3 regions of the Mesorhizobium sp. M0184 genome follow, and region 2 is predicted to be linked to each of the others. Evidence: predicted binding sites of a transcription regulator. Region 2 holds the regulator's gene; each other region holds the start of a gene.
The links. Region 2 encodes LexA, which represses DNA repair genes until DNA is damaged. Its sites were predicted from a motif close to TGTTCNNNNTGTGTTCNG; they were not measured.
Positions count from the first base shown of each region.

Region 1 (9,931 bases), on a different contig from region 2:
CCGCCCATACCGGCGCGGATTGTTCCTGATTGAGTCATGGTCGTCCTCCCGGTTTGCAGAAAAGGATCACGCGATGGCGGTCGTCTCGACGGCTTTCGCCATGTCGACGACCGTCCATCCTGGCCGATATGGATTGGGCCGGCGACCCGTTTCGCGAAAGCCGTAGGCCCTATACAACGAAACGTTCCGTTCCATTCTGGCATTGGTGTAGAGTCGGATTTCCGGCAAGCTCCACAAGCGCGTCTGTTGCTCGGCCCAGTCGAGCAGCCCGATGCCGAAACCCTTGCCCTGAAAGGCGGGCGCAACGGCGACGCTGAAGATCATTGTATGGTCCGCATGTCGTTCGAGAACGATCAAGCCGGCCGGCTGTCCGTCCTGCTCCGAAAGCCAGACCTCGCCGCGTTCTATGCGCGGCGCGTAGTCCTCGGTGACAGGGATCGGCGGTGCGCCGAGCAGGGCAGTGTAGGGCGCGTAGGCGTCGGTGGTGAGCGAGATCACCGTGGGGAGATCATCGGCCCGAGCGGCTCTCATGATCAAAACTGGCCCGCGCCGGCAGCGGCCGCAATCACCTTGTCCATGCCGGCCGCTATCGCGGCGACGGCATTGCGACTGGCGTCGCCCAAGCCGTGGCGCTCAGCGAGCCAGTGCGCGTCATTGTAGGAGAGCCAGACCTTGCCTTGCTCGTCCTCCCAAGCCAGTGCCTTGACCGGCAGATCGATGCCGACAAGCTGCCGGTCCTGCATCAGCGGCGTGCCGCCTTTCGGGTTGCCAAAAATCAGAAGCTGGGTCGGACGCAGAGAAGCTTCGACACTGCGCGCACCGGCGGCGTGGTCAATGCGGGCGAAGACCAGCAATCCTGCACGTTCCACAGTCCCGACCAGGCGATCGATCGTTTCGGCCACGCCGAAGCGGCTTTGGACCGTGATGAGACCGGTCTTTGCCATCACTCCGCCGCTTCGCGCTTGCCTCCGGGGCGCCGCTCCAGCAATTCCCTCAGGAACTGGCCGGTATAGCTGCGTTTTTCGCGAACGATGTCCTCAGGCGTGCCGGACGCTACCAGCTCGCCGCCGCCGTCACCACCTTCGGGGCCAAGATCGAGCACCCAGTCAGCGGTCTTGATCACCTCTAGATTGTGCTCGATGACGACGACCGTGTTGCCCTGGTCGACCAGCTCGTGCAGCACTTCAAGCAGCTTGGCGACGTCGTGGAAATGCAGGCCGGTGGTTGGCTCATCGAGAATGTAGAGCGTCTTGCCGGTCGCCTTGCGCGACAGTTCCTTGGCAAGCTTGATGCGCTGCGCCTCGCCGCCCGACAAAGTCGTTGCCTGCTGGCCAACATGGATGTAGCCGAGGCCGACCCGTTTCAGCGTCTCCAGCTTGTCGCGCACGCCGGGCACGGCGGCGAAGAAATCGACGCCTTCCTCGACCGTCATGTCGAGAACGTCGGCGATTGATTTGCCCTTGAACAGGACGTCGAGCGTCTCGCGGTTGTAGCGCTTGCCGTGGCAGACGTCGCAGGTGACGTAGACGTCGGGCAGGAAGTGCATCTCGATCTTGATGACGCCGTCGCCCTGGCAGGCCTCGCAGCGGCCGCCCTTGACGTTGAACGAGAAGCGCCCCGGCTGGTAGCCGCGCGCCTTGGCCTCCGGCAGGCCGGCGAACCAGTCGCGAATCGGCGTGAAGGCGCCGGTATAGGTGGCAGGGTTGGAGCGCGGGGTGCGCCCGATCGGCGACTGGTCGATGTCGATGACCTTGTCGAGGAATTCCAGCCCCTCGATTCGGTCATGCTCGGCCGGATGCTCGCGAGAGCCCATGATGCGGCGCGACGCCGCCTTGAACAGGGTCTCGATCAAGAAGGTCGACTTGCCGCCGCCGGATACGCCGGTGACGGCGGTAAACGTGCCGAGCGGGATTTCGGCGGTGACGTTCTTCAGATTGTTGCCGCGCGCGCCGACGACCTTCAGCCGGCGGTTCTTCTTGGCCTCACGCCGCGCTGCCGGCGTCGCCACTTCGAGCTCGCCCGACAGATATTTACCGGTGATCGAAGCGGGCGTCGCCATGATCTGCTGCGGCGTGCCCTGGGCGATGATGTGGCCGCCATGAATGCCGGCAGCCGGGCCGATATCGACGACATAGTCGGCATGCAGGATGGCGTCCTCGTCGTGCTCGACGACGATGACCGTGTTGCCGATGTCGCGCAGATGCTTCAGCGTGTCGAGCAGGCGGGCATTGTCGCGCTGGTGCAGACCGATCGACGGTTCGTCCAGCACGTAAAGCACGCCGGTCAGGCCGGAGCCGATCTGCGAGGCAAGACGGATGCGCTGGCTCTCACCGCCTGAAAGCGTGCCGGAGTTGCGCGACAGCGTCAGATAGTCGAGACCGACATCGTTGAGGAAGCGCAGCCGCTCTCGGATTTCCTTGAGCACGCGCACCGCAATCTCGTTCTGCTTGTCGTTGAGCGAAGCGGGCAGATCGGTGAACCACTGGTCGGCCTTGCGGATGGACAGTTCGGTGACCTCGCCAATGTGCTTGCCGGCGATCTTGACCGCGAGCGCCTCGGGCTTCAGCCGGTAGCCGCGGCAGGCCGGGCAGGGCGTGGCCGACATGAAGCGCTCGATCTCCTCGCGCATCCAGGCGGATTCCGTCTCCTTCCAGCGGCGCTCGAGGTTGGGGATGACGCCCTCGAAGGTTTTCGTCGTCTTGTAGGAGCGCAGGCCGTCATCGTAATGGAAGGTGATTTCGCGCTCGCCGGTGCCGTGCAGGACGGCTTGCTTTGCCTCCTCGCTCAAATCCTTGAACTTGTCGCCGAGCTTGAAGCCATAGGCAACGCCCAGCGCTTCCAGCGTCTGCGCATAGTAGGGCGAGCTCGACTTCGCCCAAGGGCTGACGGCGCCGGCGCGCAGCGAGACATTCTCGTCGGGCACGACCAGGCTGGCATCAATGGCGCGTTGGCTGCCGAGCCCGTCGCAGGTCGGGCAGGCGCCGAACGGATTGTTGAAGGAGAATAGCCTGGGCTCGATCTCGGGAATGGTGAAGCCGGATACCGGGCAGGCGAACTTTTCCGAGAACAGCATGCGTTCATGCGTCTCGTTCTTCGATTTGTTGACCGAATCCTCGCCGGTCTGGCTGGCGTCGAGCGGCTTGTCGGCAAATTCCGCCACCGCCAGCCCGTCGGCCAGCTTCAGCGCGGTCTCGATGGAATCGGCGAGCCGCGTCGCCAGATCGCCGCGCACGACGATGCGGTCGACGACAACGTCGATGTCGTGCTTGTACTTCTTGTCCAGCGCCGGCACGTCGGCGATCTCGTAGAAGACGCCGTCGACCTTGACGCGCTGAAAACCCTTCTTCTGCAGCTCCAGCAGTTCCTTGCGGTACTCGCCTTTGCGGCCGCGCACCATCGGCGCCAGAATGAACAGCCGGGTGCCTTCCTCGACCGCAAGCACCCGGTCGACCATCTGCGAGACCGTCTGGCTCTCGATCGGCAGGCCGGTGGCCGGCGAATAGGGTACACCGACGCGGGCGAACAAAAGCCGCATATAATCGTAGATCTCGGTGACGGTGCCGACCGTCGAACGTGGGTTCTTCGAGGTGGTCTTCTGCTCGATGGAGATGGCCGGCGACAGGCCGTCGATCTGGTCGACGTCCGGCTTCTGCATCATTTCGAGGAATTGCCGCGCATAGGCCGAAAGGCTCTCGACATAGCGGCGCTGGCCCTCGGCATAGATGGTGTCGAAGGCAAGCGACGACTTGCCCGACCCCGACAGGCCGGTCATGACGATCAGGCTGTCACGCGGCAGGTCGAGATCGACATTCTTCAGATTGTGTTCGCGTGCCCCGCGAATGGAGAGATATTTATGGTCGGCCATCGCCGGTCGCCGCCTCAGAATCTGGAATTCGTGGGATGGGCGGGTTTTCCCGACCATCCCCTATGTAGGTAATTTCGCCGCCTTTTCGAGAGACGCCACAACTCTCGACCAAAGCGTTTAACCGCCTTTCGCGCGAACGGGCAAGCGGAAAGAACAAAGGCCGAACACGCTCCTGACAAAAGCTGCCCGCGCAGCCGGCTTCAAAGCGATTCGCGATCACATTTTTCGGTAATCGGCTATTCAAGGTTGACGTGCCTGCGTCATGGGGGCAGAATCGACACGTCAACGAAGCCGGCCGTCTTTCGATGGCCTCGCGGCCTGGGGCTAGCCTGCGAGACGCCGCGGGTTATGCGATGAGCGCTTCGACGACGACAGTCGCAACGAACAGAAGGAGAGCAGAGGCATGACTCCACCGGATTGTTCCTTGAGGCTCCACGTGTCGCTGGAGCCGCGGCAGGTATAAGTAGCCAGGTCAGGCGTTTAGCGCTACCTGCCCACGTTGACCTGCCGATCCCCACAACAATCAGAGACTGCTAGTCGGATCGTCGGCTGAACGCCGCGAAGCATCCGAAATAAAAAGCCGGCAGTACACTCCCGGCAATTTGGATTTCAGATCCAAGAAAGCCCTGTCAGTTGCAAACGCAATGGCGGGGCTGTTCGTTTGAAGCGCAATATTTGTGGTTCACACCAGGCGAACTTAGCGGCTGGAGGGCCTGATCCCGCCGGTAGCGACATCGATGGTGATGCTACCGGAAATCCGAACGTCGGTATCGCCAATCTTAAAGGTGCCGTTGCCGCTGCCTGGAGCCACATCGTCAGGCTCAGGCCGCGGCGCTGGCTCGGCGATGCGATAATCGCTGGTCACACCGGGCAGGGTGCCCTTTTGCGAAGACGTCGAATTATCTTGGGCAAGTGCCATACCCACCAGCATGTTCGTGCCGGCTACGGTAGCGATAGTAAGGTATAACAGGCTGGATGAGCGGCTGGCGGTCATCGCCGGACTATAGTGCCGCGATAGCGTCAAGACCAGACCGATGGCGCTGAAATTGCGGGGGCTCAATCGCCTCAGTTCCGTCCGCCGGCCCGGCTCGTTCATGCGGCCTGCTTGCGAGTGTCGAAAACATGGTCGACGAGGCCCCAATCCTTGGCCTCCTGCGCGGTCATGAAAAAGTCGCGGTCGAGCGTGCGTTCCACTTCCTCGTAGGTGCGGCCGCAATGGCGGGCGTAAAGATCGGTCATGCGCCGCTTGGTGCGAAGGATGCCCTCGGCATGGCGCTGGATATCGGAGGCTTGGCCCTGGAAACCGCCGAGAGGCTGATGCAGCACGATGCTGGTGTTGGGTAGCGCGATGCGCCGCCCCGGTGTGCCGGCCATCAAAAGGAACGAGGCCATCGAGGCGGCGAAGCCCATACAAACCGTGGAGACCGGGCAGCTGATATACTGCATCGTATCGTAGATGGCGAAACCGCTGGTCACCACGCCGCCCGGCGAGTTGATGTAGAGCGAGACCTCCTTGTCGGGATTGTCGGATTCCAACGACAGAAGCTGGGCGCAGACCAGCGCCGAGGTGCCGTCGTCGATCGCCCCGTTGATGAAGACGATGCGCTCGCGCAGCAGCCGCGAAAATATGTCGAAGGCACGTTCGCCGCGGCTCGACTGCTCGATCACCATCGGCACCAGATTGGCAAGGCCGCTCATCGGTTGTCTCCGTTGACTGTTGTCGTTCAGGCCGCGCGCAGGAAGAGGCGCGGGGTGTTTGCGGCGATCTGCTTGTGCCTGGGAGTGCGCGCTTCAAAGGAAAGCCGGCAACCGGCGCCTGCCATCGCGATCTCCGGCGCTGCTGCCCGAGCAAAACCATCATGGACGATGCGCAGATGCGTGCCGCCGGAAACGGTGCGGTCGAGCGTAAAGGTGACGATGCTGTCCACTGGGCTGTCGCTCATTGCGCTGTCCAGGGGGCTGCCGGGCGGCACCTGCGTATCGCCGGGCGCCGGCCGCTCCCGCCAGGAATAGCGCAGCAGCCGTCCGGGATCCGCGTCGAGGATTTCGCACTCGATCGGCGCATTCGGCGCTTTAAAGGCAAAGCGGTTGCCGATTTCGGGCTTGATGTCGTTCGGCATCATCCAGGCCGCGAGCAGGTCCGGCACCGTCAGCGCCCGCCACACCTTTTCCGGCGGTTCGGGCAGCTCGCACTCGAACTCGATCTTGTCTGCGGCCATTTCGGCGCGTTCTTTGCCTCGGCTGGTCATTGGTCCATGTCCTTCAAAACCGTCTTGAGCCTTTCGATGCGCTCTGGCCAGAACGCACGGTAGCGTTCGATCCAGCCGAGCAGTGGCGCAAGCCCCTTCGGATCGACGCGGTAATAGGCGTTGCGACCGGCCCGGCGCTCGACCACGAGGCCGGCGCCGCGCAGCACTGCGAGATGTTGCGATACCGCCGGCTGCGATACCGGTATGCCAGTGCGCAGTTCCGACACCGTCATCTCGCCGTCGGCGAGCCGCTCATAGACGGCGCGACGCGTTGGATCCGCTAGTGCCCGAAAAATGTCTGCTTCGATCATGCCGAAAGCATAAGTCAATACTTATCTGTTTGGCAAGCCGTGTTTTTTAAGACAGGCGGTGTTTTTTAAGACAGGCGAGGTTTTAAAAACTCGCCGGAAGCCAGCGTCTCACCATGTCCGGGGATCCCTTGAACGTCGCCTCGAAAACTGGTGACGCGAGCACGGCATGGATGTGAAGCAGTTCGGAGCCGACGTTTCGGAAGCCATGTTGCCTGCGCGCTGCAACAACAAGCGACTGTCCGGCAGTCAAGACGAGATGCTCTTCATCGATCCACATCTCGGCCCTGCCGGCGATGACGGTAAGCACTTCCTCGACCGGGTGCCAATGTGTGGGGGCGCCAACCGCCGGTTCGACCCATTGTTCGAATATGCAAAGTTGAGTTGCGCCGTTGCGGGCAGAGACATGCATGCGGGTCTTTACTCCCGCTCGCCACTCTTCTTGCGGCTGATCGTCATGCGCAACCATCTTCATGCGGTCGCCTCGATCCCATGATCTGTGGAAATTCGACGCCAAGACACTACTTCTTACTGACAACTATTGACAGTGAAGGGCCTCTCCTATAGAACGAAAAGAGAACAAAAACCTTGTGGGAAAAGGCGGCGACGGCAGGCAGGGATTGTCCATAGCCTGTAAGGTGCGGCGACAAAAATTTGGTTTCGGATGAGCGCGGAGAAGTATCATGGCGGGTAGCGTCAACAAGGTCATTCTGGTGGGCAACCTCGGGGCGGACCCTGAAATCCGCCGCTTGAATTCGGGTGACCCGGTCGTCAACATCCGCATCGCGACGTCGGAAAGCTGGCGCGACAAGACATCCGGAGAGCGCAAGGAAAAGACCGAGTGGCACAATGTCGTGATCTTCAACGACCAGATCGCCAAGGTGGCCGAGCAGTATCTGAAGAAGGGCATGAAGGTCTATGTCGAGGGCCAACTGCAGACGCGCAAATGGCAGGACCAGACCGGCAATGACCGCTATACGACCGAAATCGTGTTGCAGAAATTCCGCGGCGAGCTGCAGATGCTCGATGCGCGGGGCGAGGGCGGCGGCCAGGTCGGCAACTATGCCGGTGGTGGTGCGAGCCGCGGTTCCGATTTCGGCCAGTCCGGCCCGGGCGAAAGTTTCAATCGCGGTGGCGCCAACAAGGGCGGCGGCGGTGGTTCGTCGCGCGAGCTGGACGACGAAATCCCGTTCTGATTTCTCGGGCGGACTGCCCTTGCGGCGAAAAGCGCCGGCACCTTGGCCACGAAATGGCGTCCCGAAAATCTGTCTTGGATTTTCGGGACGTTGTGCGTTTGAGCGGTGAAAGGACGTATCAGGTGAAGGCAAGGGTCAAATGGGTCGAGGAGCGCACTTTCGTTGGCGAGTCCGCCAATGGGCACAAGCTGGTGCTAGGCACTGCGTTCGGGCCGGAGGGCAAGACGCCGGGGCCGAGCCCAATGGAACTGGTGCTGATCGGCACTGGCGGCTGCTCGGCCTATGACGTGATCCATATCCTCGAAAAGGGGCGCGAGGCGGTCGAAGATTGCGTGGTCGAACTCGATGCCGACCGTGCAGAAGCCGATCCCAGGGTGTTCACCCGCATTCACATGCATTTTGTCGTCAAGGGCCGGGCGCTATCACACGACAAGGTGAAGCGGGCGATCGGGCTTTCGATCGAGAAATACTGCTCGGCCTCGGCAATGATGGCCAAGACTGCCGAGATTACCCACGACTTCGAAGTCATTGAAACGACAGCGAAGTAGGGCTGTTCCTACGTCGCCATCAGCGCCTTGATGCCGTCGGCGACGAACTGTACGGCGAGCGCCGCCAGGATGACGCCGAGCAGCCTTGTCAGGATCGAACGGCCGGTTTGGCCGAGGATACGGTCGATGCGCTCTGACAGCACGAACACCAGGTAGGTGATGACGAGGCAGATGGCGATGATGCCGACAAGGGCTGTCTGCGCGCCCAAACCCTGAAACGAGCTTGAGAGCAGGACGGTCGCCGAAATCGCGCCGGGACCGGCAATAAGCGGGATCGCCAGCGGAAAGGCGGCGATGTTGTGGATCATGTCCCTGGTGATGGCGACGTCGCCGATCTTCTCCTTGCGGTCCTGCCGGCGCTCGAACACCATTTCGAAGGCGATGAAGAACAGCAGAAAGCCGCCGGCGACGCGGAAGGCCGGCAGAGTGATGCCGAAGACTGACAGGATCGACGCGCCGGCGATTGCGAACAACGCCATTACGAGGAAGGCGATGACCGAGGCGCGCACGGAGACCTGGTTGCGCTCCTCGCGGTTCATGCCGCGAGTCACGGCGAGGAAGAGCGGCGCCAGGCCGGGCGGATCGATCGTCACCAGTATGGTGACGAAGGCGTTGAACAGGCTGTCGAAGCTCGGCATGCTGACCCTCCCCGCCGGCAAAGCCGGATAACGGGATTGGTAGAGCAAAGCGGAGCCAGTGGAAACCGTGCGGATCAGGGGCTGACGGCCCGGCGCGCCAGAAACTCGACTTCGAGACGCCAGGTGGCGCCGTCGTCCTGTGAGCGTTCGCCCAGCCAGCGGAACGAATTTTCGGTGATGCGCGAAAAGCTCCAGCGCACAGCAGATCCGGTGCCGTCTGCGCCTTGCTGGATGATGGTGTCGCCCTCGGCACGGCCGAGCTGGCGGCTGTAGTACTGATTGCGCGGATCGCTCCAGAAGATGTGCCAGGCGTCAACGCCGGGATCGTAGACGCGCAACGTCGTGCCATAGAAGGTCCATTTGCCGAGCGAGGGCGAGGGGCCGGCGTCACGGGCAGGCAGGATCCATACGTCCTGGATCGCGCGGCCTTCGAGCACCCAGCCGAAATGCACTTCGCCGCGCCCGGTCAGCACCTGACCGTCCTCGAGATGGCGCGTGGCGTCGAACGTCCAGGCGCCGACGAAGCGGCCATAAAGATTCAGTTTCTCGGCAAGGGCCGGTACGGGCCCATCGCTGTGCAGGGCCTTGGCAAAGGAATTGGACATGGCTTCGCTCTCATCTTGTCAGGAGACCGGCAAGCATAGAGGCCGACAGGGGTTCTGCGCTTGGGAAAAGTTGCTATGTTTCGGCGATGACGACGAGCGCGCACAGGCTGGCGTCGGGCCGAGGCTGGCAGGTGTCGGATGTCATCTGCACCGCCAGCGCCGCCGACAGGCCATTCGAGGAGGAGCATCGGGATTTCTGCGTTGCCGCCGTAACCAACGGCACCTTCCGCTATCGTGCGCGCGAGGGCACGGCGATGCTGGCGCCGGGCGCGCTCCTGCTCGGCAATCCCGGCACATGCTATGAATGCGGTCACGAGCATGGCGCCGGCGACCGCTGCCTCTCCTTCCATTTCGGACCGGCCTATATGGAGCGGATCGTCGCCGACGTGCCGGGCACGAAGACGCTCGATTTCGGCACGCCGCGCCTGCCGCCCTTGCCGGCGCTGGTGCCGTTGCTTGCCGAAGCGGAGGCGGCGCGCGAGATGGCCGACACCGGCGCGTTCGAGGAACTCGCCCTGCGCA
Region 1 is NZ_JAMYSZ010000023.1:60,464-70,394, reverse strand. It holds gene NKJ23_RS24310 (DUF72 domain-containing protein) at 1-38, opposite strand, end outside; gene NKJ23_RS24305 (GNAT family N-acetyltransferase) at 67-537, opposite strand; gene NKJ23_RS24300 (DUF302 domain-containing protein) at 534-944, opposite strand; gene uvrA (excinuclease ABC subunit UvrA) at 944-3,865, opposite strand; gene NKJ23_RS24290 (hypothetical protein) at 4,563-4,961, opposite strand; gene NKJ23_RS24285 (ATP-dependent Clp protease proteolytic subunit) at 4,958-5,563, opposite strand; gene NKJ23_RS24280 (SRPBCC family protein) at 5,590-6,114, opposite strand; gene NKJ23_RS24275 (ArsR/SmtB family transcription factor) at 6,111-6,425, opposite strand; gene NKJ23_RS24270 (cupin domain-containing protein) at 6,508-6,897, opposite strand; gene NKJ23_RS24265 (single-stranded DNA-binding protein) at 7,106-7,618, shown strand; gene NKJ23_RS24260 (OsmC family protein) at 7,741-8,166, shown strand; gene NKJ23_RS24255 (MarC family protein) at 8,175-8,804, opposite strand; gene NKJ23_RS24250 (hypothetical protein) at 8,879-9,409, opposite strand; gene NKJ23_RS24245 (helix-turn-helix transcriptional regulator) at 9,496-9,931, shown strand, end outside.
Region 1: NKJ23_RS24265 (single-stranded DNA-binding protein) is a predicted target of LexA. The motif match lies at 6,987-7,004, and genes of this name have one in related genera.

Region 2 (9,931 bases):
AGAAGCCGGAGATCATACTCGATGCCGAACGCAAATGGCAGGCCTTCGGCAAGGCCGATGCGGCGCTGATCGCATCGGGGACAGTATCGCTGGAACTGGCACTGGCGAGTGTGCCGATGATCTCCTGCTACCGGCTCGATCCGGTCATGCGCATCGCGCAGCCGCTGATCAAAGTATGGAGCGCAGCCTTGCCCAATCTCATTGCCGACCGGCCCGTTGTGCCGGAACACTACAATCAATATGTGCGGCCGCATTATCTGGCGCGGCAGTTGGAAGCGCTGTTCTCCGATACCGCCTACCGCACCTGGCAGAAGCACGGTTTTGCCGACATTGCCGGGCGTATGGCAACCGCCAAGCCGTCAGGCGAGATTGCCGCGGGTGTGGTGATGGGGATGGTGAGGAAGTGAGTGAATTGTGAATAGTGAATTGTGAATAGTGGTTTCTATGGACAGGGAGCGACGCTTCGCTATTCACCATTCACCATTCACCATTCACCATTCACCATTCACCACCTTCACCGCTTCGCGATTGGCACGTAGTCCCGTTCCGGCGCGCCGGTATAGAGCTGGCGCGGGCGACCGATCTTCTGGTGCGGGTCCTCGATCATCTCCTTCCACTGCGCGATCCAGCCGACGGTGCGGGCGACCGCGAACAGCACGGTGAACATGGTGGTGGGAAAGCCCAGCGCCTTCAGCGTGATGCCGGAATAGAAATCGACGTTCGGATAGAGCTTCTTCTCGATGAAATAGGAATCGGTCAGTGCGATCCTTTCCAGCTCCATGGCGATGTCGAGCAGTGGATCGTCCTTGATGCCGAGCTCGCCCAGGACCTCGTGCGCGGTCTTCTGCATGATCTTGGCGCGCGGATCGTAATTCTTGTAAACGCGGTGGCCAAATCCCATCAATCGGAACGGATCGTTCTTATCCTTGGCGCGCGCAATGAATTCCGGGATGTGATCGACATGACCGATCTCGCCCAGCATGTTCAGGGCTGCCTCGTTGGCGCCGCCATGTGCGGGACCCCACAGGCAGGCGATGCCGGCAGCGATACAGGCAAAAGGATTGGCGCCCGACGAGCCGGCCAGGCGGACGGTCGAAGTCGAGGCGTTCTGTTCGTGATCGGCGTGCAGGATGAAGATGCGCTCCATCGCGCGGGCCAGCACCGGATTGATCTTGTATTCCTCGCAAGGCACGGCGAAGCACATATGCAGGAAATTGGCTGCGAAATTCAGCTCGTTCTTCGGGTAAATGAATGGCTGGCCGATGTGGTATTTATAGGCCATCGCCGCGATCGTCGGCATCTTGGCGATCAGCCGCATTGACGCGACCATGCGTTGATAGGGGTCCGAGATATCGGTGGAATCGTGATAGAAGGCCGACAGCGCGCCGACCACGCCGCACATCACCGCCATCGGATGCGCATCACGGCGGAAGCCGGTGAAAAAGCGCGACATCTGCTCATGCACCATGGTGTGGCGCGTCACCCGGTAGTCGAAATCGTCCTTCTGCGCCTTGGTCGGGAGTTCACCATAGAGCAAGAGATAGCAGACTTCGAGGAAGTCGCCGTGCTCGGCCAATTGGTCGATCGGGTAGCCGCGGTGCAAAAGAATGCCGGCATCGCCATCGATGAAGGTGATTTCCGATTCGCAGCTCGCCGTCGACGTAAAACCGGGATCGTAGGTAAAGACGCCGGCGGTGTTGTAGAGCGAACCGATGTCGATGACATCAGGTCCTACCGAACCACTTCGTATCTTGAATTCATGGGTTTTGCCGCCGAGTTCCAGCTTGGCCGTCGATGCCTGGGTTTTGCCGCCAAATTCCATTTTTGTCGCAGGTTCGGTCATAGCAAACTCCTTTTTGTTTCCTCAGGCCGGCAAAGGCAAAATATCTGAACCCAACACGTCAAAAGCATCGGAATACGCACATTTGCGCCCGCAATTGAATCTGCGCGGCAGATTAGGCCAAGACCCAATGTTGCACTGCGAAACACACCTTTCAATGCCAATCTTCTTGGGCCAGTTTGCTAATCGATTTGATCAGCGATCCGCGCCAGGCTTTCCTCGCGGCCAAGCACGGCCAGCACATCGAAGACACCTGGCGAGGTACTTTTGCCGGTGAGCGCGGCGCGCAAAGGTTGGGCCACGGCGCCGAGTTTATGGCCGGCGGCCTGCGCATAGTCGCGGATCGCGGCTTCGGCTGAGGCGGCAGACCACTCCGAAACCGTGGCTAGTGCCGCATGAGCGCCCCGCAGGATCGCGCGCGCCTCACCGCTGAGCAGCGCCGCCGCCTTCTCGTCGACCGGCAGCGGCCGCTCGACGAAAAGGAATGCAGCCCCTTCAGCAAGTTCGACCAGCGTCTTGGCGCGCTCCTTCAGGCCCGGCAAAGCGGCAAGCAGTTGCGCCCTGCGTCTGTCGTCGAGGCGCGCGGCGATTGACGGGCCGCCTTCAAGATAGGGCAGAGTGGCGATGAAGATGTCGAGCAGCGCCGCGTCGTTCATCCGGCGCATATGCACGCCGTTAAGCGCCTCGAGCTTGGCGAAGTCGAAACGGGCGGCGCCCTTGTTGACGTCGCCAATGTCGAACCATGCAATCATGTCGGCGATCGACATGATCTCATCGTCGCCGTGGCTCCAGCCAAGCCTCGCCAGATAGTTGAGCAGCGCCTCCGGCAGGTAGCCCATGGCGCGATAGGCTTCGACGCCAAGCGCACCGTGCCGCTTCGACAGCTTGGCGCCGTCGGCACCGTGGATCAGCGGGATATGCGACATCGACGGCACCTCCCAGCCCATGGCCTGATAGATTACGGTCTGGCGTGCGGCGTTGGTCAAATGATCGTCGCCGCGGATGATGTGGGTGATGCCCATGTCGTGATCGTCGACGACGACGGCATGCATGTAGGTGGGATTGCCGTCCGAGCGCAGAATAATGAAATCGTCGAGATCCTTGTTGGGAAAGCGCACGTCGCCCTGGACGCGGTCATGCACCACCGTCTCGCCGTCTGTCGGCGCCTTGATGCGGATCGCCCCCTTGGCGCCGGGCGGCGCCTCCGACGGGTCGCGGTCGCGCCAGCGTCCATCATAGCGGGGAGGCAGCCCCTTGGCGCGTGCGCTCTCGCGCATTGCCTCTAGTTCGGCAGGCGTCGCATAACAATAATAGGCCTTGCCCATACGAACGAGCTCCTCGGCCACCTCGCGATGGCGCGGCGCACGCTCGAATTGCGACACCGGCTCGCCGTCCCATGTCAGGCCAAGCCAGGAAAGCCCGTCGAGAATGGCCGCGCTTGCCGCATCGGTGGAGCGCTCGCGGTCGGTGTCCTCGATGCGCAGCAGCATCGTGCCGCCTGTGTGCTTGGCATACAGCCAGTTGAACAGCGCCGTGCGCGCGCCGCCAATGTGCAGATAGCCGGTGGGCGAGGGGGCAAAACGGGTGACGACCTTATCGGGCATGGAACTCTCAGGCGGGCGAAGGAAGTGGGTTTGCGGACTTTCGCGCGTTGCGCGTTCATGTAGCATAGGAGGTCGAGGGCGCAAGGGGCAGACCCGATGGCTGTGCGAGGCCGTGGTGCGGGCGAGGGCGAGGACGTTGGCAGCGGCGTCAGCGAACGCTTGCTGTTTGCCGCTCCCCCGCCTGTCCTGCCGGCACCGGCATTGCTACCCGCTCCGCGCTTCGATGCTCCGTCGCTGCCGGCCAGCGACCCAGCAACGGTTCTCGTGCCCGCGGGCGAGCCCATCGTACGCCTGCCCAGGCGTTTCCGCCTCCCGTCACCGTCCCGTATCCGCAACAGCGTAACCTCGGCAGCCGGCCTGGAACTCGACCGCGGCATCGCCTTCCTGCTGGTGCCGGTGTTCCTCGCATGCGGGGTGGTCGTATATTTCGGGCTGTCGGTGGAGCCGGCCTTTCCACAGCCGATCGCAATCGCGCTCCTCGCGGCCCTTTGTGCCGTCGTCTCGCGGTCATGGCCCAGGACGCGCCTGTGCTTCATGGTGGCACTGCTCTGCGCGCTTGGCGTACTTGCCGCCAAGTTCGAGACATGGCGTGTCGGAACGCATATGCTCGGTTCCGAAATCTCGACGCGGCTGACGGGTCGCGTCGTATCGTACGAGCCCATGGCGAGCGGCCGCATCAGGCTGACAATCGATGTGATCTCAACCGCCAGGCCGACACTGCGCTACATGCCGGAACGGGTCCGCGTTTCGGCGATGAAGATACCGGCTGAGCTGACCGCCGGTTCCGAGATCACCGGCTATGTGCGGCTGCTGCCGCCGACCGGCCCGGTGCGGCCCGACAGCTATGATTTCTCCTTCGACAGCTATTTCGCCGGTATCGGCGGCAGCGGCTTTTTTCTCGGCAATCCGAAAGTCGTGTCGTCGGGCAGCATGCCGCTTGCCGCGCAGCTTTCTTCCGCGATCGAAGACGCGCGCGAATCCATCGCCGACCATATCCGCAGCCGCATCGGCGGTGCCGAGGGCGAGATTGCTGCTGCGTTGATCGTCGGCGTGCGCGCCGGCATTCCCGAGGAGATCAACGAAGCGATGCGGCGCACCGGCATCTACCACATCATCTCCATCTCGGGGCTGCATATGGCGTTGGTCGCCGGCACCATCATGGCGCTGCTGCGGGGTGCCTTTGCGCTGTTTCCCGATTTCTCATCGCGACGGCCGGTCAAGAAATATGCCGCGGCCGCCGCGCTTCTTTCGATTGCGGCCTACCTCGTCTTTTCCGGCATTGTCGTGGCGGCCGAACGCAGCTTCATCATGCTGGCGGTGATGCTTATCGCCGTGCTGTTCGACCGGGCCGCGCTCACCATGCGCAACCTGGCGATCTCGGCCATCGCGGTCATCCTGGTGTCGCCGCACGAGGTGGTCGGTCCGAGTTTCCAGATGTCCTTCGCCGCGACGGCGGCCCTTGTCGGCGCCTATGCAGGCTGGTCCGATTACCGCGCCGGCAGGGCCACCACGCCGCCGCCGCGGCTGTCGCCGCAACGCTTTGCCACTCGAAAGGTCCTGCTGGGCATGTGCGGTCTGGCGATGACCTCGATCATTGCAGGGAGCGCCACAGCGCTTTTCGCCATATGGCATTTCCAGCGCGTGGCGCCGCTCAGCCTGTTCGCCAATCTGGCCATCATGCCCATCGTCTCACTGGTCGTCATGCCCTTCGCCGTTCTCAGCGCGCTGGCGATGCCGTTCGGTGCGGATGGCCCTTTCCTCTATGTCATGGGCAAGGGGCTGACGGCGATGATCGCCCTGTCCGGGTGGATCTCGGAGCGCTCGCCGATCGATGCGGTCGGGCTGATTTCGCTGAGATCCGTCCTTCTGGTGACGATCGCCCTCGTCATTGCCAGCATGGCGACGACCTGGTTGCGGCTGGCGGCACTTCCTTTTGCGCTCGCCGGCTTGCTGACGACAACGCAGACACGCATACCCGACGTATTGGTCTCGGAGGACGCACGGCTGGTCGCGCTGCCGATCGGCAGCGGTGAACTCGCGGTCAACCGGGCACGCCCGAATGAGTTCACCATCGACAACTGGAAACGCGCGCTCACATCCGAGGCTATCGTCGCGCCGGAAACACCTGGAAAGAACGACCCGCAATTCGACATTGCCGATCCGGCCGACCTACCGCCGGGCATGCCGTTCATTTGCACGGATGGCCTCTGCCTTGCCAGGCATCCATCCGGCGCGATCATCGCGCAAGCCAAGGACCGCGATACTGCGCGGCCAGCCTGCGCCTTTGCCAGCTTGATCGTCATCGACGACGCCACCGCCCATAACCCCTGCTACTACGACCGGCTGGTCCTCGTCGTCACCAAACGGCAACTGGCGCACGCGGGAAGTGCCGCCGTCTACTTCGATCCACAAGCGGCAACGCGCGCCGAAATCCGTTTCGCGGTCGAAAAATCATACCGGCCCTGGCACGTGCAGCGGAAATTTTCACGCGCGGCACGAGGCCTGCCGCCATACCGCAGGGCCGACAACCCCAAAGCCGGCGCCAAGGGCGGAGCTCAGTAGCGGCGGATCAGTCCGACGAGCTTGCCTTGCACCTTGACCCTGTCTGGTCCGAAGATGCGCGTCTCGTAGGCCGGATTGGCGGCTTCCAGGGCGATCGAGGCGCCCTTGCGGCGGAACCGCTTCAGCGTCGCTTCCTCCTCGTCGACCAGTGCCACCACGATCTCACCGGGGCTCGCCGTATCGGCATTGCGGATGATCACCGTGTCGCCGTCGAAAATGCCGGCCTCGATCATCGAATCGCCTTTGACCTCGAGCGCATAATGCTCGCCGCCCATGATCATATCCGGCGGCACCGAAATCGAATGCGTCTGGTGCTGGATGGCGTCGATCGGCACACCGGCGGCGATGCGGCCCATCACCGGGATCGAAACGGCGGCGACGACATCGTCGTCATTTCCGGCTGCGGGCACGCGCGACGATGTCGGCTTGCCTTGCCGAGGACCGCCTTGCCCAAGACTGCCCTGGATGACACTCGGCGAGAACTTGCGTGCCGCATTGAGGCCGGGGGCGATCGAGTCAGGCAGGCGCAGCACCTCCAGCGCACGGGCCCGGTTGGGCAAACGGCGAATGAAGCCGCGCTCCTCCAGCGCCGTAATCAGCCGGTGGATTCCGGATTTGGAAGCCAGGTCGAGCGCTTCCTTCATCTCGTCGAAGGAAGGCGGGATACCGCTTTCCTTCAACCTTTCGTGGATGAACATAAGCAGTTCGTGTTGTTTGCGTGTCAGCATAGCGACCCCCAACAGAATCAGAAAAACAAACCCAGAACAAACACTATCTGTTCCAGTTGTGTTCCGCAACTGTTTAAAGTTTAATGAATGCGTTAAGGCTTGGGAAACAAACCACGCCCCTACCGGAATGCCGCATTTTCACCGTCGCGAGCGTCATCCCCTTGATTCTGCTTTCGTTTGCGCCTTCTGGCTTCCCAGAAGGCAGCACTGGCATCGGCCGTCAGTCGGCAAAGGGCACGGAATTGAACCCGTATCGACTGCGCGGTTCGGTCAATGCACCGTGAACGAAACGAACTCAAAACGCCAACCTCGGGTTAACTCCTGGTTTCCAGTCGCCTGGTCAGGCTGCTTCTCGCCGGTGGAGCCTTGCTGCGCGCAACCAGGTGATGGAAGAACAGTCGATGCGTGTCCGGCGTTGCGTTGAACTTTTGGGGGGAGCAGGCAAATCATGACAGGAATTCCCGATCTCGCCGCCATAAAGGCGATGGATGCCGCAGATCCGCTGCGCGCGATGCGCGACCGCTTCGTGTTGCCGCAAGGAGTGATCTATCTCGACGGCAATTCGCTAGGAGCTGCTTCACGTGCCGCTTTCGATGAACTGCACAAGGCCGCGACCGAAGAATGGTCGCATGATCTCATCCGCGCATGGAACACGGCCGGCTGGTTCAACATGCCGCTTGAACTTGGCGACCAGCTCGGGCGCCTGATCGGTGCCGCGGCCGGCCAGACGGTGGTCTGCGACACGACATCGGTCAACATCTACAAGCTGCTGCACGCCGCCATGGCCATGCGACCGGAGCGGCAGGTCATCGTCGCCGAGGGCGATAGTTTTCCGACGGACCTGTACATGGCTGAGGGTGTGGTTTCGACGCGAAAAGATACGCTGCTGCGCCTCTCGGGGGTCGACGCGCCGACCATCGAAGAGCTGATCGACGAACGCACCGCCGTGGTGCTGGTCAACCACGTCAACTACAAGTCGGGCGAACTGCGCGACATGCCGGCGCTGACGCGCAGGGCTCAGGAAGCCGGGGCGATGATCGTCTGGGATCTCTGCCACACCGCCGGCGCGATGTCAGTCGAGCTCGACAAGGCAAACGCCGATTTTGCCGTTGGCTGCACCTACAAATATCTGAATGGCGGCCCGGGCGCGCCTGCCTTCATCTATGCGGCTGAGCGGCATCTTTCCGACATCCAGCAGCCGCTCACCGGCTGGTGGGGCCATGCACGGCCCTTCGCCTTCGAGCCAGGCTATGCGGCCGGCACCGGCATCCGCCGGTTTCTGTGCGGCACCCAGCCGGTCCTGTCGATGCGCACGCTGAAGGGCGCGCTCGACATCTGGAACGATGTCGACATGACGGCGGTGCGCAAGAAGAGCATCGCGCTGGCGGATCTGTTCATCGAGCTTGTCGAGGCAAAGTGCGGCACTTACGGGCTCACGCTCGAAAGCACGCGCGATGGGGAAAAACGCGGCAGCCAGATTTCATTCATGCATGAGCATGGCTACCAGGTCATGCGCGCGCTGATCGAACGTGGCGTGATCGGCGATTTTCGCGCGCCATCGACCATGCGCTTCGGCTTCACCCCGCTCTATGTCAGCTATGCCGATGTCTGGCAGGCCGTCAAAGTGCTTGAGGATATCCTCCGCACCGGTGCGTGGAAGGATGCGCGCTTCGCAATCAAAGCAGCTGTCACTTGAGATTGATGCGAGAGCTGGAATCGTGAGGCTGGCGACGACGCGCCGCGCGATGCTCACGGCTACGTTGCAAGGCCATATTGCCAGGGAGGGCGCAGGGTGTTCGAACGTCACATTGCCGATTGGGACAACGCCTATGCCAACGGCGCCAACATAGCCGGCAGCGATCGCTGGCCGGCGGCCTGGACCGAGCCCGCGCGGGTTTTCCGCGACGTGCTTTCGACCGAGGGCAGGGCGCGGCTCGACATGGCCTATGGCGACAACCCACGCAACCGGCTCGATCTTTTCCTGCCGGCCATCAAGCCCAAGGGACTCGTGGTGTTCGTTCATGGCGGCTACTGGATGGAATTCGACAAGAATTTCTGGTCGCATCTTGCCGCTGGCCCTGTTGATCGCGGCTATGCGGTGGCGATGCCGTCCTACACGCTCTGTCCGCAGATACGCATTGGCGGCATCGTCAAGGAAGTCGGCGCGGCGATCGGCAAGGCGGCGGCGATGGTCCCAGGGCCGCTGATGCTGACCGGACACTCGGCCGGCGGCCATCTTGTTAGCCGGATGGTTACGGCCACGACGCCGCTGGCGCCCGAAGTGGTCCGGCGCGTTCGTCACGTGGTGTCGATCTCGGGGGTGCATGATTTGCGCCCGATCATGCGCACCGGCATGAACGAGACGATCGCGATCGATGAGGCCGAGGCGCAGGCCGAAAGCCCGGTGCTGCTGCGCCCGATGGACAAGGCCCGCCTGACCTGCTGGGCCGGCGGCGGCGAGCGCGCCGAATTCCTGCGTCAGAGCGCGTTGCTGGCCAACATCTGGATCGGCCTGGGTACCGCGACCAGCTCGGTGGTCGAGCCTGACCGGCATCATTTCAACATCATCGACGGTTTGGCCGATCCAGACCATCCGCTGACCCGGACCTTGATCTCGGAGTGAGGCAGGTTCAGCGTAACATCAGCACGTCGCAGGGGGAGCCCGCCGCTGCGGCAGGTGAGAACGGCGCGCGAACGATCAGCCCGTTGGCATCGGCCAGCATTTTCAGCATCGAGGAGTCCTGGATGCCGAACGGCGTCGCCACGAGCGTACCGGCGTCATCTATGACAACAGCCCGCACATAATCTTGCCTGAGATCGTTGGCCGGCATGGCAGCACCGAGCCGTGCCCGACGTATATCCTGCTGAAAGGCGCGGCCGCCGAGCCGCGCCAGCAGCGGCTTCAGGAAGAGCTGAGTGCAGACCAGGCTTGCCACCGGATTGCCGGGCAGGCCGATGCAGCGAATGTCTCCCAGCCGCCCGAACATCAGTGGCTTGCCCGGCCGCATGGCGATCTTCCAGAAATCGAGCGTCATGCCTTGCCCGGTCAGCACGTCATGAACGAAGTCGTGGTCACCGACCGAGGCACCGCCCAGCGTGACGATGACGTTCGCGCCAGCCTTCACGGCTTTTTCAACCAGCGCAGCGATCGCCTCCCTGCGGTCCGGCGCGATGCCAAGGTCGAGCGCGCGCGCACC
Region 2 is NZ_JAMYSZ010000012.1:11,181-21,111, forward strand. It holds gene lpxB (lipid-A-disaccharide synthase) at 1-407, shown strand, start outside; gene gltA (citrate synthase) at 515-1,843, opposite strand; gene gltX (glutamate--tRNA ligase) at 2,023-3,444, opposite strand; gene NKJ23_RS16480 (ComEC/Rec2 family competence protein) at 3,541-6,006, shown strand; gene lexA (transcriptional repressor LexA) at 6,000-6,734, opposite strand; gene kynU (kynureninase) at 7,183-8,430, shown strand; gene NKJ23_RS16495 (hormone-sensitive lipase) at 8,527-9,357, shown strand; gene NKJ23_RS16500 (molybdopterin molybdotransferase MoeA) at 9,365-9,931, opposite strand, start outside.

Region 3 (9,931 bases), on a different contig from region 2:
AGATATGCCCGTCGCCGGTCAGCTAAGACAAAAAAACCCGGCGCAAGGCCGGGTTTTTCTGAATTCGAAAGCAAAAAAGCTCAGGCGGCTTCTTCCTGCTCGGCTTCCTCGTTGTCGGCCTTAGCGCCGCGCTTGGGGCCCTTATTGAGGTTCACCTCGATGAGGCGCACCGCTTCGGTCTCCGACATGCGGTTGACGGCCGCGATCTCGCGGGCCATGCGGTCAAGCGCCGCCTCGTAGAGCTGGCGCTCGGAATAGGACTGCTCCGGCTGGTTATCGGCGCGGTAAAGGTCGCGCACCACTTCCGAGATCGAGATCAGATCGCCGGAGTTGATCTTGGCATCATATTCCTGGGCGCGGCGTGACCACATGGTGCGCTTGACGCGGGCGCGGCCCTGCACGACCTTCAGCGCGCGCTCGACATAATCCTCTTCCGACAGCTTGCGCATGCCGATCGAGGTCGCCTTGGCGACCGGCACCTTGAGGCGCATCTTGTCCTTCTGGAAGTCGATGACGAACAGCTCCAGCTTGTGGCCCGCGACTTCCTGCTCATCGATCGAGACGATCTGGCCGACACCATGCGCCGGATAGACGATGTACTCGCCGGTCTTGAAACCGTGGCGCGCTGCGGTGGACTTCTTCTGCGGGGTGATCGTTGCCATTACGCCCTGAACTCCTTGTTGTGGTACCGGCATCGTGCCGGCCCGAACTCGTGCGACCGGGGTGACCGGTCCTTAGCCACACAACGATGAACTCACCGGAAAGGCCAGGACCGGCAAATCGCAACATTGCGACCGCCTGCCCCAGATCGCTCTGGTCCGGATTGAGAAATTCACCTTTCAGTGATTTGGGGCGTTTGCGCCATAAATCGACGTTGTGTCACCGGCATGTTTGGCTCATATAACACAAAAAGTCGGAAGAATCAAGGTTTTGCTGCACGCGCGAAGGCCGCGCGCCGTCGCCGCCTGTCAAGGCAGTTAATGTATCACGTCTGTTACGCGGCGTCAGGCCGCCGCAGCCGGCAGGCTCGTCAGTCGCCTTCGCCGGGCTCCGCGGAGAAATATTTCTCGAACTTGCCAGTTTCGCCATCGAAATTTTTAGCGTCGGCCGGCGGCTCCTTCTTGGCGGTGATGTTGGGCCATTTGTCGGCATATTCGGTGTTGATCTGCAGCCATTTGTCGAGGCCCGACTCAGTGTCGGGCTTGATCGCGTCGGCCGGGCATTCCGGTTCGCAGACACCGCAATCGATACACTCGTCCGGGTGGATGACGAGCATGTTCTCACCTTCGTAGAAGCAGTCGACCGGACAGACCTCGATGCAGTCCATGTATTTGCATTTTATGCAATTGTCGGTCACGACATAGGTCATTGGTCGGCTCCGGGACGTCCCATTTTGTTGGGCTTTTTTGGTGAGGTAACGCCTTTGTCCGCTGGTGGCAAGGGCGGCCCCTGCCAGCGGTGCCGCGGTTTCCGGAATGGAATTCCGGAAGGCCGGCAAAGCGGGCGTTCGACCTTGCTCAATCGTCGCCGAGCAGGTGGTCGGTCTGGCGGCGTTCCTTCTTGGTCGGGCGACCGCTGCCGGCCTCGCGCAACGGCGGCACCGCATCCGGAAGCGCCTCGCCCTTGGGCGCGGGGGGCGGCGACATGTCCTCGTAGAGCAGGCGGGCCTCTTCGGCCGGGCCACGCCGTACGCCGGTGCCAAGGACTTTCCAGACGAAGATCCGCCGCTCCAGCGTGATGGTCAAAACGTCGCCCGGCCGGACCGTATCGGAGGCCTGCGCTGCTTTGTCGCGATTGATGCGGACGCGTCCGGCGACGACCAGCTTGGCTGCCAGCGTGCGCGATTTTACCGCGCGCGAGAAGAACAGCCACTTGTCGATGCGCTGGCGGGCATCAGTGACCATCGGACGAGCAGCTTACTTCTTCAGCTGGTCGCGCAACGCGGCGAGCTTGGCGAAGGGCGAGTCCGGGTCGAAGCGGACCGGGCGTTCCTCACGCGGCTTTGGCTGGAAGGCGGGTTTTGCGCCTTGGGCGCCGCCTTTGCCGTCCTGCCGGCCAGCCTTCCAGTCGGGCCGGTTTTCGCGCCGGTCCGGGCGTTCGGCTTGCGGCTTGCCGGCGCGCTGTTCTGCCGCCTCGCCTTGCGGCCTGGGCTTGAACTTGCTGCGGTCGAAGCGTGGCTTGCCGGCGCCGTCGCGCTGGTCGTGGCGCCCCTGACGGGCGGGCCGGTCGCCCGGCGTCGGTTGCCCGCCGGCATCTGCCGGCGCATCGCTGCGGCCGCCCGGCGCAGCTTGACCATTGCGCGCGCGATTGTCCCGATGATTGTCCCGGGGGCGGTTGTCATGCTGGCGATGACGCGGGCGCTGGTCGAAACGACCCTGCCGCCATAACAGGACAGGTTTTGGCTCCTCCGCTTCTGGAGCAGCTTCGCCGGCGACGGCTTCCGCCGTCGCTGCAGGTTCGGCCGGCGATGCTTCCGTAGTGTCGGAAACCGGCGGTTCTGCCGATGCCGCAGCCTCAGTTTCCGCCCCAAGTTCCGCCCTTGGCTCGGCCGCTGGTTCCGCAGGCGCTTCAGCAGTCGCCTCCGCGGCGGGCCGGGTCTCTTGCGTGACTTCTGCCGCAGCTTCAGGGGCTGGAGCTTCCGCGACAGGCTCTGCCGTCGCTTCGCTCACAGCTTCGGCCGCCGCCTCCGCAACAGGAGCCGCATCCGACACAGGTTCCGAAGCCTCCGCCGGCGGCTCTGCCGCGGCAGCTGCTTCCGCCATCCTCGCCTGCTCGACTCGCGCAGCCTCTTCCGCCGCCTGCTTTGCAGCGGCAGCTTCACGCGCGGCATTGTCCTGTGCGTCGAGCCGCGCCTTGACCTCGGCCGCCGGTTTGGCATCGGCGCGATAGCCGAGTCCCTTCAGGATTTCTTCCATGTCGTCGGCGGTGGCGCCGAGAATCGACATCATCGGCGGCGTCACCATGAAGGACTGGCCGTCATAGGCGCCGTCGGGGCGAGGGCCGAGGCCCGGCTTCCAGTTGGTCGCCGGCCGGATCAGGTCGGCCAGCCGTTCGAGAATATCGACGCGTACAGCACGCCGGCCAAGATTGCGGTAGCCGGCAAGCTTGTAGAAGGTCTTGTCGAAGGTCGGATCGATGACCACCGAGGTGCGGCCGGAGGCCAGTGCGTGAACGACATCGCCGAAGCCGGGCTTGTCCTTGCCGTCGTTTCTCAGCGCCCACAGCAGCGTTATCAGCCCGGCCGGCGCCGGTTTGATCAGCGCCGGCACGAAGACATGGTAGGCGCCGAAGCGCACGCCGAGACGGCGAAGCGCCGCGCGGCCTTCCTGGTCGAGCGACTTCATCTCGTCGGCGATGTCGCGACGGTTGATGAGGCCGAGATGCTCGACAAGCTGGAAAGCAATGCCGCGGCCGATGCCGGTGATCTGCTCGGCATTCTTGAGATCGACCAGCGGCTTCAGCAAGGATTCGATCTGGAAGTTGACGAAGCGCTCGGCGCGCGCCGCAACCTTGTCGCGTGCCGGGCCGGCGAGTTGCTCGTCGGCGAGCAGAACGAGACGCGGCTTCAAAGCGTCTTCGCCGGCAACCAACGTGCCGATCGGGGCGCCGATCCAGCGCAGCGTGCCATCCGAACCCAGCGCAATGTCGCCATTGGCAGAGGCGCCGAAACGCTCGGCCCGCGCTTCGAACTCGGCGGCAAGCGCCTTCTGCGCCGCCGCCCGCACCGCCTTGGCATCCTCGCCGCCGGCGCTCTGGTCGGCGGTGAAGCGGAAACCCTGCAACTCGCCGACGTGATGGCCTTCGACGAGGACGGTTCCGGTTGGGCTGATTTCGGCTTCAGGCATCGTGTTTTCTCTAAGGCGCCGCATGAGGACGGAAGTCCTGCGGTCTACAAAACGTTTCGTCAACCGCTCATGCAGCGCATCCGACAATCTGTCTTCGATTTCGCGCGTCTTTTCCTGCCAGTGTGCCCGATCGGCCAGCCAGCCGGGCCGGTTGGAGACGAAGGTCCATGTGCGGATCTGGGCAATCCTGTGCGACAGCGTGTCGATGTCGCCTTCGGTTGTGTCGGCACGGCGCACCTGCTCGGCCATGTAGTTCTCGTCGACATGGCCATGCCTGGCAAGGTCCATGTAGATGGAGGCGATCAAGTCGGCATGCTGGGCCGGCGCGATCTTCCTGTAGTCGGGCAGCGCGCAGGCTTCCCACAGCAGCGCCACGCGCCTGGCATCGGTGGTGAGTGCCCGGATGTCCTCGTCGCGCGACAGATGCTCGAGCGCCTGCGCGTCTACTGCCGGCAGTGCGCGCGTCAGGCCTTCTACCGGGGCGTTGGTCTCGATCGAGCGCTTCAGCGCATCGAGGCTGGCGAAATCGAAATGCGCGGTACGCCACTGCAGCACTTTCACCGGATCGAAATCATGCGCCTCGATCTTGTTGACCAGTTCATCATCCAGCGGATCGACCTGGCCGGTGACGCCGAAGGTGCCGTCGCGCAGATGCCGGCCGGCGCGGCCGGCAATCTGGCCGAGCTCGGCCGCCGTCAGGTTGCGGTACTGGTAGCCGTCGAATTTGCGATTCTGGGCGAAGGCGACGTGGTCGAGGTCCAGGTTGAGGCCCATGCCGATGGCGTCGGTGGCGACGAGGTAGTCGACGTCGCCCGACTGGAACAGCGCCACCTGGGCGTTGCGGGTGCGCGGGCTGAGTGCGCCGAGCACGACGGCAGCACCGCCCTGCTGGCGGCGGATCAGCTCGGCGATGGCATAGACCTCGTCGGCCGAGAAGGCGACGATCGCGGTGCGCCGCGGCAGGCGGGTCAGCTTCTTCGAGCCGGCATAGGCAAGATGCGACAGGCGTGGTCGCGTCACCACCGACACGCCCCGCAGCAGGCGCTGCAGGATGCCGTGCATGGTGGCCGCGCCCAGCAGCAGCGTCTCCTGGCGGCCGCGCAGATGCAGGATGCGATCGGTGAAGATGTGGCCGCGTTCGAGATCGCCGGCGAGCTGGACCTCGTCGATGGCAACGAAGGCGGCGTCGGTCTCGCGCGGCATCGCTTCCACGGTGCAGACCGAGTATTTCGCGCCCGCCGGCTGGATCTTTTCCTCGCCGGTGATGAGCGCCACCTTATGGGCGCCGACCTTCTCGCAGACGCGCGTATAGACCTCGCGGGCAAGCAGCCTGAGCGGCAGGCCGATGACGCCGCTTTCGTGCGCCACCATGCGTTCGATGGCGAGATGGGTCTTGCCGGTGTTGGTCGGGCCGAGCACGGCCGTCACGTCTCGACCCGACAGGATCAGCGGTTCAGTGTGTTTCGGATGGATGTTCATCGGCCTGGAAATAAGGCTCTCTGCCTCGCATTGTCGGAAGCGCGCCCATATTGGCCGCGTATGACAGGCGACACATAGGGATTTCGGGCGCGAAGCGAAAGCGGAATGTGCCGAGGGAGGCCGATTGGTTGGTTCGAAGCCAGAAAATCTGTTCCCAATTAACAGTTGGAACGAGTCTGGAACGAATCAGCGACGAATCACTGACTCGCGCTGATTCAGGGTTTGTTCACGGCTACATCTGGGTTTTCTGTCGGCGTACCTCACCACATGCTGAATCACGGAAACTGGCCCGATTTATGCAAGTGGCATCCAAGCGAGCACTGCGGTTAACCTTTGCCGGTGAATGGTCGTGGCTGGCCAATCTGCTTCGCACAACATTATGAAATTATTGATGTTTCCTAACGCGCTTTAATCATTTCGAGGGTGTTTTCAGCTCTCGCCGTTAACGTTCCGCTCAAAGCCGGAACGAATCGGCGACGAATCAGCGATAGCCGAAGTTTCTTGGTTTGTTCACTGCAACATGTTGTGTCGTGAACAGCTTTTCCACCGAAAACCCACAGGCTGCCGGACGGCTTTTGCACAGGCTGCGAGTTTGCCGTTAACCTTTGCGTGCCGGATTGGGGCAGCGTGCTGCATCGAGATCTGGCAACGGGAAGACCGCTATAGAAACGGGCCGTTTTGCAGGCCCGTTCGTCCAAGCGCGTATCTGTCTCAACGTAAAGATAAACGATCAGGCGATGTACTGGCCGCCATTGGCTGATATGGTCGAGCCGGTGATGAAACCGGCATCGTCGGAAGCGAGGAAGACGACGCAGCGCGCGATTTCCTCCGGCTCGCCGAGACGGCCGACCGGGATGTGCGGGATGACGCGCTCGTTGAGGACCTTCTCGTCCATTGCCTTGACCATCTCGGTGGCGATGTAGCCGGGGCAAATGACGTTGACGGTGATGCCGGCGCGCGCGCCTTCCTGGGCCAGTGCCTTGGTGAAGCCGATATCGCCGGCCTTCGAGGCCGAATAATTGACCTGGCCGGCCTGGCCTTTCTGGCCGTTGATCGAGGAGATGGTGATGATGCGACCGAACTTGCGGTCGCGCATGCCGCCCCACAATGGATGCGTCATGTTGAAGACGCCGGAAAGGTTGGTGTCGAGGACCTCTTTCCATTGCTCGCGCGTCATCTTGTGGAACATCGCGTCGCGAGTGATGCCGGCATTGTTGACCAGCACCGAGACGGGACCGAGATCGGCTTCGATCTGTTTGATGCCGGCGGCGCAGGCCTCGTAATCGGCGACGGACCATTTATAGACCGGGATGCCGGTCGCGGCCTTGAACTTTGCCGCCGCTTCTTCATTGCCGGCGTAGTTTGCGGCGACCGAATAGCCGGCGCTTTTCAAGGCGACCGATATCGCCGCGCCGATGCCGCGCGACCCGCCTGTGACGATTGCAACCTTTGTCATGCGTTTCCCTCCCAGAGTGAATGGTGAATGGTGAATGGGGAATGGTTATTGCGTAAGCCCTCCTTCCATTCACCATTCACAATTTGCCATTCATCCCATTGCTTCCACGCACATGGCAACACCCATGCCGCCGCCGATGCACAGCGTGGCAAGACCTTTCCTGGCACCTCTGCGGCGCATTTCGTAGACCAGCGTGTTGAAGATGCGGGCGCCCGAGGCGCCGACCGGATGGCCGATGGCGATGGCGCCGCCATTGACGTTGACGATGGCCGAATCCCAGCCCATGTCCTTGTTGACGGCGCAGGCCTGTGCGGCAAAGGCCTCGTTGGCTTCGACCAGATCGAGGTCGCCAACCGACCAGCCGGCCTTGGCCAGCGCCTTGCGCGAGGAGGGGATCGGTCCCGTCCCCATGATCTGCGGGTCGACACCGGCGGTCGCCCAGGAAACGATACGCACCAGAGGTGTGATGCCGCGCCTTGCGGCTTCCGCTTCGGTCATCAGCACCACGGCGGCGGCGCCGTCGTTGATGCCGGAGGCATTGGCTGCCGTCACCGTGCCTTCCTTGTCGAACGCCGGCTTGAGCTTGGTCATGGCATCGATTGTCGCGCCGTGGCGGATGTATTCATCCTGGTCGACTACGGTGTCACCTTTCCTGCCCTTGACTGTAAAGGCAACGATCTCGTCATTGAATTTTCCGGCTTTCTGCGCGGCCTCGGCCTTGTTCTGGGAAGCCAGTGCGAACTGGTCCTGGTCGTCGCGGGTGATCTGGAACTGGCGGGCGACGTTCTCCGCGGTGTTGCCCATATGATAGCCGTAGAAGGCATCGGTCAGGCCGTCCTTGATCATGGTGTCGATCAGCTTGAAGTCGCCCATCTTGACGCCACCGCGCAGATGTTGCGCATGCGGAGCCATCGACATCGATTCCTGGCCGCCGGCAACGATGATCCTCGCGTCGCCCTGGGCGATCTGCTGCATGCCGAGCGCGATGGCGCGCAGGCCCGAGCCGCAGAGCTGGTTCAGGCCCCAGGAGGTCGCCTCCTGCGGTACGCCGGCAGCCATTGCCGCCTGCCGCGCCGGGTTCTGCCCTTGAGCCGCGGTCAGGATCTGGCCGAGGATGACCTCGTCCACCTCCTTGCCGTCGACGCCGGCACGGACAAGCGCTTCCCTGACGGCGACGGCACCCAATTCATGGGCTGGCGTGTTGGCGAAGGCGCCGTTGAAGGAGCCGACGGGCGTGCGCGCTGCACTGGCGACAACGATGGCGTTGGAAGCGGACATGTTCTTCTCCAGGCTTTCGGGGAACGATTTCGGGTGCCGTCGGAGACTTTTCTTGCCCTTTCCACAACCCGAGTCAAACCCGAAATGGGCATGGCGTCCCACTGCCGCAAGCATGCCGCCCGTCGCTGCAACGGCGGCCCGTCCGTGCTGCGCAGCATAAAATGTTCCCGCACTGCACAAACTGCTTGGATTCATGACGCTTTTGCGCATATCCTTTAAAAAGGCGCAATCGTTACCGGCGGCTTACTTAAGCTGGCCGGTGTCCGGGGAGGATGCAGATGGCCGCAAAAGACGAACCTATTGTTATCAAGAAATATGCCAATCGCCGTCTCTACAATACGGGCACCAGCACCTATGTGACGCTCGAGGATCTCGCTGAAATGGTCAAAAAAGGCGAGGACTTTACTGTCCAGGACGCCAAGACCGGTGACGACATCACGCATCCGGTACTGACCCAGATCATCTTCGAGCTGGAGAACAAGGACGGGCAGAACATGCTGCCGATCCCGTTCCTGCGTCAGCTCATCGCCTATTACGGCGACCAGATGCAGATGATCGTGCCGAGCTTTCTCGAGCAGTCGATGCTGGCCTTCTCTAAGGAGCAGGAACGCTTTCGCGAGCAGATGAAAGATGCCCTCGGCAAGTCGCCGATGGACATGATGAAGATCGCCACGCCGATCAAGGTGCTGGAGGAGCAGACGCGGCGCAACATGGAAATGTTCCAGAACGCCATGCGGCTGTTCACGCCGTTCCCGCCCGCGGGCTCTGCGCCGGCAGCAGCACCACCCGAACCGGCCAAGAAAGAAACATCGGAAAAACCAGACGACCTTCAGGAGCTGAAGGACCAGATCGCCGCGATGCAGCGCAAGCTCGACACGATGTCGTGACTGCCGGCCGGCGAAGCGCCGGCCCAAATTTCCCTCAGCAGGCCCGTGTCAGAAAACATCTTCGCCTCGAAGGTGAAGATGTCATCCATGCTCTATTTCGTGGCATCCCCTATTTCGTGGTCACCGTCACCAAGGCGGTAACAGGTTTGCCGTCTACTAGAATGGGCCGGTGATGATCATCGGCAAGAAGCACGCCGATCACGTGTCTGCCGGCGGCATCCGGGCAATGGCCGAAACGCGCCTTGATAAGATCACCGCCAAAGTCGCTGTTCATGCTGTTGTACGGCTTGCCGGGGATGTTGCAGGTGTCTCCGTTGGGATCGATCTTCATATGCACGTGGCCGCATTGCTTGATTTCCCCGCACTCACCCGCAGGGAGCAGCCTGAAGTTGCTCCTGACGACAACGCCAATCGCCTTCTCAGGAGCATTGCCCAGTTCCACAACTGAACCTGCCGTCGGCCAGACGACTTCCAGGGTGGGCCGATCCTCGGCCTCGGCAGATACGAGCGACAATAAGGAGAAAGCGAGGGCAGTCGTTGCGGTGATGCGAAACATGGTAACCTCCGTTGCGATGTAAACATTGATTACATACGCAGCGCTTGAACACAAGGGAAATAATCAGTGATTACATTTCGCTCTCGTGCTATTTGGCTGAGATGACCAAGACTACTGATTCCGACGAAGCCGGAGATGCCAAGCGATATCATCACGGCAATCTCGTCGAGGCCTTGATCACGGCAACCGTGGAGATCATCGAGGAACGGGGAGGCGAGCATGTGTCCGTACGCGAGGCCGCAAAACGTGCCGGCGTTTCACCCGGCGCACCATTCCGGCATTTTCGATCGAAAACAGCGCTGCTAACCGCAGTCGCCGAACAGGCCATGGATCGGCTGACAAAGGCTGTTGCCAAGGCGCAGTCGAAAATCGACAGTGCAGATCCCATTGAGGCCTTCGAAGCAATCGGACAAGGCTATCTGGAATGGGC
Region 3 is NZ_JAMYSZ010000001.1:455,152-465,082, reverse strand. It holds gene NKJ23_RS02400 (amino acid ABC transporter ATP-binding protein) at 1-2, shown strand, start outside; gene NKJ23_RS02395 (CarD family transcriptional regulator) at 81-662, opposite strand; gene fdxA (ferredoxin FdxA) at 1,031-1,369, opposite strand; gene NKJ23_RS02385 (RNA-binding S4 domain-containing protein) at 1,518-1,904, opposite strand; gene NKJ23_RS02380 (helicase-related protein) at 1,917-5,324, opposite strand; gene phbB (acetoacetyl-CoA reductase) at 6,055-6,780, opposite strand; gene NKJ23_RS02370 (acetyl-CoA C-acetyltransferase) at 6,871-8,058, opposite strand; gene phaR (polyhydroxyalkanoate synthesis repressor PhaR) at 8,337-8,945, shown strand; gene NKJ23_RS02360 (hypothetical protein) at 9,055-9,501, opposite strand; gene NKJ23_RS02355 (TetR/AcrR family transcriptional regulator) at 9,603-9,931, shown strand, end outside.
Region 3: NKJ23_RS02380 (helicase-related protein) is a predicted target of LexA. The motif match lies at 5,491-5,508, and genes of this name have one in related genera.